DNA from 2 places in the Paenibacillus sp. Y412MC10 genome. Region 2 is predicted to be linked to the other one. Evidence: riboswitches for the same ligand, from Rfam matches in the RefSeq annotation. Region 2 holds a riboswitch; the other holds the start of a gene.
The links. Region 2 has a riboswitch for cobalamin ahead of GYMC10_RS03355 (ribonucleoside-diphosphate reductase subunit alpha). Riboswitches for the same ligand answer to the same signal wherever they lie in the genome.
Positions count from the first base shown of each region.

Region 1: it holds a riboswitch for cobalamin, as region 2 does, so the genes downstream of both, GYMC10_RS25615 (ABC transporter substrate-binding protein) here and GYMC10_RS03355 (ribonucleoside-diphosphate reductase subunit alpha) in region 2, are expected to answer to the same signal.

Region 1 is NC_013406.1:5,857,964-5,861,380, reverse strand. Features, by position in the region: gene cbiB (adenosylcobinamide-phosphate synthase CbiB) at 1-299, shown strand, start outside; gene GYMC10_RS25620 (histidine phosphatase family protein) at 290-1,090, shown strand; cobalamin riboswitch at 1,243-1,446, shown strand; gene GYMC10_RS25615 (ABC transporter substrate-binding protein) at 1,702-2,706, shown strand; gene GYMC10_RS25610 (FecCD family ABC transporter permease) at 2,703-3,417, shown strand, end outside.
Region 2 is NC_013406.1:784,956-788,372, reverse strand. Features, by position in the region: tRNA gene GYMC10_RS03365 (tRNA-Thr) at 513-584, opposite strand; gene GYMC10_RS03360 (MTH1187 family thiamine-binding protein) at 693-998, opposite strand; cobalamin riboswitch at 1,361-1,594, shown strand; gene GYMC10_RS03355 (ribonucleoside-diphosphate reductase subunit alpha) at 1,787-3,417, shown strand, end outside.

The sequences.
Region 1 (3,417 bases), 2.0 Mb from region 2:
TGCAGTGGAAACAAGCGATCAAGATGGTTAAACGAGATGCGCGTAAGCATCCCAGTCCGAACAGCGGCTTCCCGGAATCGGCCGTTGCCGGTGCCCTGGGGATTCGCCTGGGAGGCGAAAATTCGTACCAAGGCGTAATCTCGTTCCGGGCTTTCATGGGGGACCCCGACCGACCGCTCGAAGCGGAGGATATCCGGGTGACAAACCGTCTGCTTGTGGGCGTATCGGTTTTGTTTACGATGCTGGGTACCGCGGTGCTCGGACTTGCTGCCGCGGCAGGAGGAAGCCTATGGATATGAGGATCATCCTGCATCTGGTCCGCCACGGCCGCACGTTGTGGAACGAGGAGCGCCGTTATCTCGGCCATGAGGACCAGGGAATTCTGGCTGAGGGAAGGGAACAGCTCCTCCCGCTGCGGGAGGAACTTCGCTGCAGGCATTTTGTCCGGATCTATTGCAGCGATCTCCTCCGCTGCCGGCAGACGCTCCATGTGATCTTATCGGATTCAAAAAGGGGTGCTGTTCCTGATGATGACATATTGGGCCAGTTTATACCGGGCGTACGATATGACCCACGGCTGCGCGAACTGGATTTCGGGGATTGGGAAGGAAAGACCTACGAGGATTTGAAGACGGATTCCCTCTACCGGCGCTGGATCGATAACCCCGCGGAAGTTACGCCGCCCAGCGGGGAGAGCTGGGAAGCTTTCGGTTCCCGCGTCCAGGCTTTTTTGTCGGGATTGCATTTGGATGTGAAGGAATTATTGCATATGGAGGAAGCTCCGGATACCCTTGCGCAGGCAGAGGCAGAGGCAGAGGCAGAGGCAGAGGCAGAGGCAGAGGCAGAGGCAGAGGCAGAGGCAGAGGCAGAGGCAGAGGCAGAGGCCAGGCGTGGTGATGATGGCCGTGAAACGCGCGCTGAAGGCGTTGACGTGCTCGTGGTCACCCACGGCGGCGTTATTCGGGAGATGGCAGCGGCTACCGTGCCGGATACGGAATTCTGGGCGACGTCGGTTATGCCGGGCGAGGTGCTCAAGCTGCAGCTGACATGGGACGGAGCACGCTGGCGGGGCGTACGGTTAAGCGAATAAAACGAAAACGTATGATTTCGGTCGGAATAGGCGATAACGGGCTAAATCGGTGTCATGACGCAATCGAAACGCCCGAAACTTTCAGTTGTAAGGGGATGGTTTATCGCCTATAATCTTGTGCAGAGAAACCATGCTTGGCCTATCATCCATAAATTCATATGATTTGCGAGGGTCCCGGACAGAGGGCGTTATTGTTTTCTGCCGGGTTAATAGGGAAGCCGGTGCAAGTCCGGCACGGTCCCGCCACTGTGAAGCAGGGACTTTTCCATATGCCACTGAGCCTTTAGCGCTTGGGAAGGCGGAGAAGTCGTTACAACCTGCAAGTCAGGAGACCTGCCCTCAGCGAATGAAAGACGGTCCTTCGAGGAGAGGATTACGTTTACCGGACGCATGGAGCCATGCGGACGGAAGTTTAAGGCGCCATCGTTGAACGGTTATCCCGGCGTCCTTATGATACAAACGTAATCCCTGAGTCCTTGTCATCGAGGAGTCGGGGATTTTTGCTTCTTAGGGGTATGAAGATTGAACGTTTCTTACCAGTTAAGGATCGGTCGAAGGAATTTAGACACATTGCGCCAGGTTCTCAATTATGTTTAGGGGGATTCCAAGAGATGAAAGCATTAAACAAAACATGGTCCGTACTTCTGGTAGCCATACTGATGGCCCTGGCCTTGATCGGCTGCGGCGGCGAAGAAGCAGCACCGAAGGATGCGACGCCGCCGGCACAGCAGCAAGAGCAGAATAACGAAGCGCCGGCGGATTCGGCGGAAGAGCTTAAGACCACGTATCCGCTGACCGTCAAGGATTCAACGGGCGTGGAAATGACGTTTGAGAAAGCGCCGACCAAGATTGCGTCCCTGACTCCGTCCGAGACGGAAAAACTGTTTGCATTGGGACTGGATGAGGAGATCGTTGGCGTATCCGATAACGACGATTACCCCGAAGCGGCCAAATCCAAGCCTAAACTGGGCGGGTTCCAGGTGAATGAAGAGGCGATCATCGCAGCCGACGCCGATGTGGTATTCGCGGCTTCGATGAATGCCCAGAATGCCGAGAAATTGCGCGAGCTTGGCGTTACCCTGTTCGTCAACGATCCGAAAACCATTGATGCGGTGATGGAGAACATCGAGCTGATCGGTCAAATTACGGACCGTCAAGCCGAGGCGAAAGCGGTCGTCGATCAGATGAAGCAGGAATTGGCTGCCGTTACGGAAGCCGTGAAATCCGTGAAGGATGAAGACAAGAAGAAAGTGTACGTGGAGTTCTCTCCGGGATGGACCGTCGGCAAAGGCGAGTTCATGGATGAGATCATTACCGCAGCTGGCGGCGTCAATGCAGCCGGCGATGCGGAAGGCTGGTTCGAAATCAGCGAGGAGAACATCATCGCCGCGAACCCGGACGTTATTCTGTACACGGACGATGTGGTGGACGAAGCCACCAAGAAAACATTGGATCAGCTGATCAAGGAGCGCGGCGGCTGGGATCAGATCGAAGCCATCAAGAACGATCAGGTTATTTCCGTGGATGCCAATCTGCTCAGCCGTCCGGGCCCGCGCGTGACGCAAGGACTGATAGAAGTGGCGAAGGCCGTTTATCCGGAATTGATGAATCCATGAGTAAAAAACTTGCAGGATTCGGTGCGGCCGGCCTGATCCTTTTACTGCTAACCTTGGTTGTCAGTCTCGGAATCGGCTCCGTTCACCTGCCTGTGAGAGAGATTGGAGCGATGCTGCTGCACCGGCTGCCGGGAATCGGCGATTCCATCGTTCCAGGCTGGGAAGCTTCCTCCGAGCAAATCCTGATGAAGGTGAGATTGCCGCGGATCCTGCTCGGGATGCTTGTTGGAGCCTCCCTGGCGGTGGCCGGAGCCGCCTTTCAAGGCGTGCTTCGCAATCCGCTGGCGGATCCGTTTACGCTCGGTGTGTCCTCGGGTGCTGCGCTTGGCGCGGCATCCCTGATTTTTTTCGGAATGGAATATTCCTTTGCCGGAGGTTACACACTGCCGGTTGTAGCGTTTCTGACCGGAGCAGGCACCCTATGGGCTGTTTTGCTGCTGGCAAGGGATCAAGGAAAACTGCCGATCCATGGGCTCATCCTGTCCGGGGTGGTCATGCAGTCATTTCTGGGCGCCGTCGTTTCGTTTCTGACGGTGATGTCCAAAGATACGGTGAACCAAATCCTGTACTGGACGATGGGAAGCCTGAGCATGCGCGGATGGTCGTATACGGCCATCCTTTTCCCGTATTTTGCAGTGGGTTTCGTATATCTATGGAGCAGGTCGCGGGCGCTTAACATTTTGTCGCTCGGGGAACGGCAGGCCGCTCATA
Region 2 (3,417 bases):
GGAAGCTACGGTCGCCGACGAAAGCTTCTTTCCGTCCTTCTTACAGCACTCTACGGCTTCGTAACGCTTATGTTCATGCGACATGTATTTTATGTATTCACGGAGAGTAACGACCGTGATTTGACCGATCAGTTCTATCTCCGGATGTGCTCGCGTGAGCCATTCTCGAAAGTAACGCCAGTAACTTTTATAATCTGCAAGCGTTCGTTTACGTAAGCCCTCCGTCTGTTTTGCGCTATAAAACAGGTGGAATCCGATGTCTTACGGAGTTGCTCCGATATCTTGGACGCGGCCCTTCCGTTTATTTATAACGGCTTTCTTACCTTTACGTGGATCTATGCTCATAACAAAAAAGCCCCCCTACAATGTACTGTAGGAGACTCCGATTATACCGCATTTCAGCGCCTACGCTCGTCCATTACAACGAGAAGAATGCGTCGACCTGGCGATGCCTATCCGTTACATTCAACGAACGTCCAAACGTTGATATGGCGGGAAATATTAACGTAAGATGCTGGTGAAGGGAATTGAACCCCCGACCTACGCATTACGAGTGCGTTGCTCTACCCCTGAGCTACACCAGCACATGTGGTCCGATGATATTCCTCTCGAAACAACAAAAATTATTATAATACTTCGGCAGCAAAATGCAAGTCCTAATCTAACGGGAATATCCACCGAAATTGGCGGCATTACCCGCCTAACTTCTCCTGCACGGATCGGATCTTCTGTTTGCTCGAGGAGACCTGGTCCCTGCGGTCGTCAATTTTAACGGAAGTCGATACGCGCTTTGCCCCGGACAAAAAAGGCGCTTCATGCAAAGCCTCAATCGCCCGCCAGATCATGTTAAGCTCCCCCTCGATGATCGTGCTCATCGATGTCAGCTCATAGGAAATCCCGTCCTGCTGTTTCAATATTCGCTGCATCTCGGCGACATAAGCGCTTAAACTCGTGGTTGCGGTTCCGATCGGAATCACCGTTACCTCTGCTATTGCCATCTGAACAACCTCCCTCGTCATATCTCAATCACGTGATACTCTTCCATTTTCCAATTCCGGATACGGATATCATACCAATTTCGGTCCGCCATATCAAAGCCCTCAATTTTAGCTTCACACAAGATATAGTGTATCCTGTCCCCCTCATCCATATGGCTATATCCTATTTTGTCAAAACGAGAATATACGCGGTATCTGTGCAGAAAAGGTCGCATTTGGTCACAATCCAGGAAATCTTATCGCCTTTTGACAGTTTCTTAACTGGCACAATGACCGCTCGTTTGCTATAATTCTTTTTGCGTTCAATTTTAAGAATATGGTTTACAAACACAATATATTGGGTTAAATTAGATTAACAACAACCAAATATAGTGTATATAGGTGCCGGATCAACCCATAAGGCAGTCCGGCTTAATAGGGAAGCATGGTGTAAATCCATCACGGTCCCGCCACTGTAAGGGCTCTTAGGCTGTTCATCATTTTTTCAGCTTTCCTCATACGGCATAGCCACCGAACAATCGGATCAAGGTTTTCGGAAGGCACCGCCGGGAGGCAGAAGCCCGAGTCAGAGACCTGCCTATATGCAGCAGACACCAACCTACGGGGCTTTAGGTAAGTGTTCGTTAAACTTGCGTCTGTACATAACATCATGCCCGTTCAAGGGCTTATGTCAAACGTCATTTCCGATCACAGCGCACGGACATTTTCAAGCCTGCCCGCGGGTTTTAGAAAATGTTTTTTTGATGTCCTTTTTCATATTTCCCCCGAAGAAAGCGAGGAATTTATTCATGCCCCAGCTCGTAGTTAAACCGAACAACCGTCAGCTCGCCTTTGATGAAATTCGCCTCTCCGTCTATGCCGACCGGACTCTGAAAGGATTGGACATGCTCGATAAGGAGCGTCTGCTTCGCGGCGTCAATGCCAAATTGCGCGGTGAGCAAGTTACCGGCGAAGAAATCAGCAGCGCCTTCACGATGTCCGCCCTTGAGCTTGTAACCAAAGAGGAGCCGAATTGGAAGTTTGCGGCTGCGCGTTCGTTTCTGACCTCTTTATATAAAAAAGCGGCTACCAACCGCCGATACAAAGCATACCCGGAAGAACCATACGGTGCCTTCTACCCGCTCATTACGGAGCTTGTACAGAAAGGCATCTATCGCGAGGACCTTCTGACCAGCTACACCAAAGAACAAATCGAAGAACTCGGCGAATGCATCGATCCAAGCCGCGATCTGCTGTTTGATTACATCGGTCTGTTGACGCTGGCTGAGCGTTACCTGGCAAACGACTTTGACGGTCGCGTCATGGAACTTCCGCAAGAACGCTACATGGTCATCGCGATGTTCCTCATGCATAACGAGCCTGCCGACAAGCGTCTTGACCTTGTCAAGGAAGCCTACTGGGCCATGAGTAACCTGTACATGACGGCGGCTACGCCGACCATGTCCAATGCAGGTAAAAAAGTAGCCGGCCAGCTGTCCAGCTGCTTCATCGATACCGTGGACGACTCCCTGGAAGGAATCTTCGATTCCAATACGGACATCGCCCGTCTCAGCAAAATGGGCGGCGGCATCGGGGTATACCTCGGTAAAGTCCGTGCACGCGGCTCTGACATCCGTGGTCACAAGAATACCAGTTCCGGCGTCATCCCTTGGATTCGCCAGCTGAACAACACCGCTGTTAGCGTTGACCAATTGGGAACTCGTAAAGGTGCCATCGCGGTTTATCTGGATGTGTTCCACAAAGACATCCTGTCCTTCCTGGATCTGAAGCTGAACAACGGCGACGAGCGCATGAGAGCGCATGACGTGTTCCATGGCGTATGTCTGCCCGACCTGTTCATGGAGGCTGTCGAAGCTCGTGAAGAGTGGAGCCTGTTCTGTCCGCATGAAGTGAAGAAAATCATGGGCTGGAAAGACGAGAACGGCCGTCCGCTAGGTCTGGAGGACTTCTATGACCATACTCAAGGCGAAGGCGAATTCCGCCAAAAATACGCGGAAGCCGTAGCGAACCCGCTGCTGCCGCGCATTACCGTACAAGCCATCGACATTATGAAGCGCATCATGAAGTCCCAGCTTGAAACCGGTACGCCGTACATGTTCTACCGCGACACGGTCAACCGTGCGAACCCGAACTCGGCTCATGGCATGATCTACTCTTCCAACCTGTGCACGGAGATCATGCAGAACCAATCTCCGACGGTCGTTGAGCAAGAGGAGCTGGTTACGAAAGACGGCCAAACCCGGATCGTGATTTCCAAAATCCCTGGCGATTTCGTTGTCTGCAACCTGAACTCCATCCACTTGGCTCGTGCCGTACCTGCCGGTGTGCTGGAGCGTCTCGTTCCGATCCAGGTTCGCATGCTGGATAACGTCATCGACATTAACAATATTGAAGTTCTGCAAGCTCAATACACCAACAG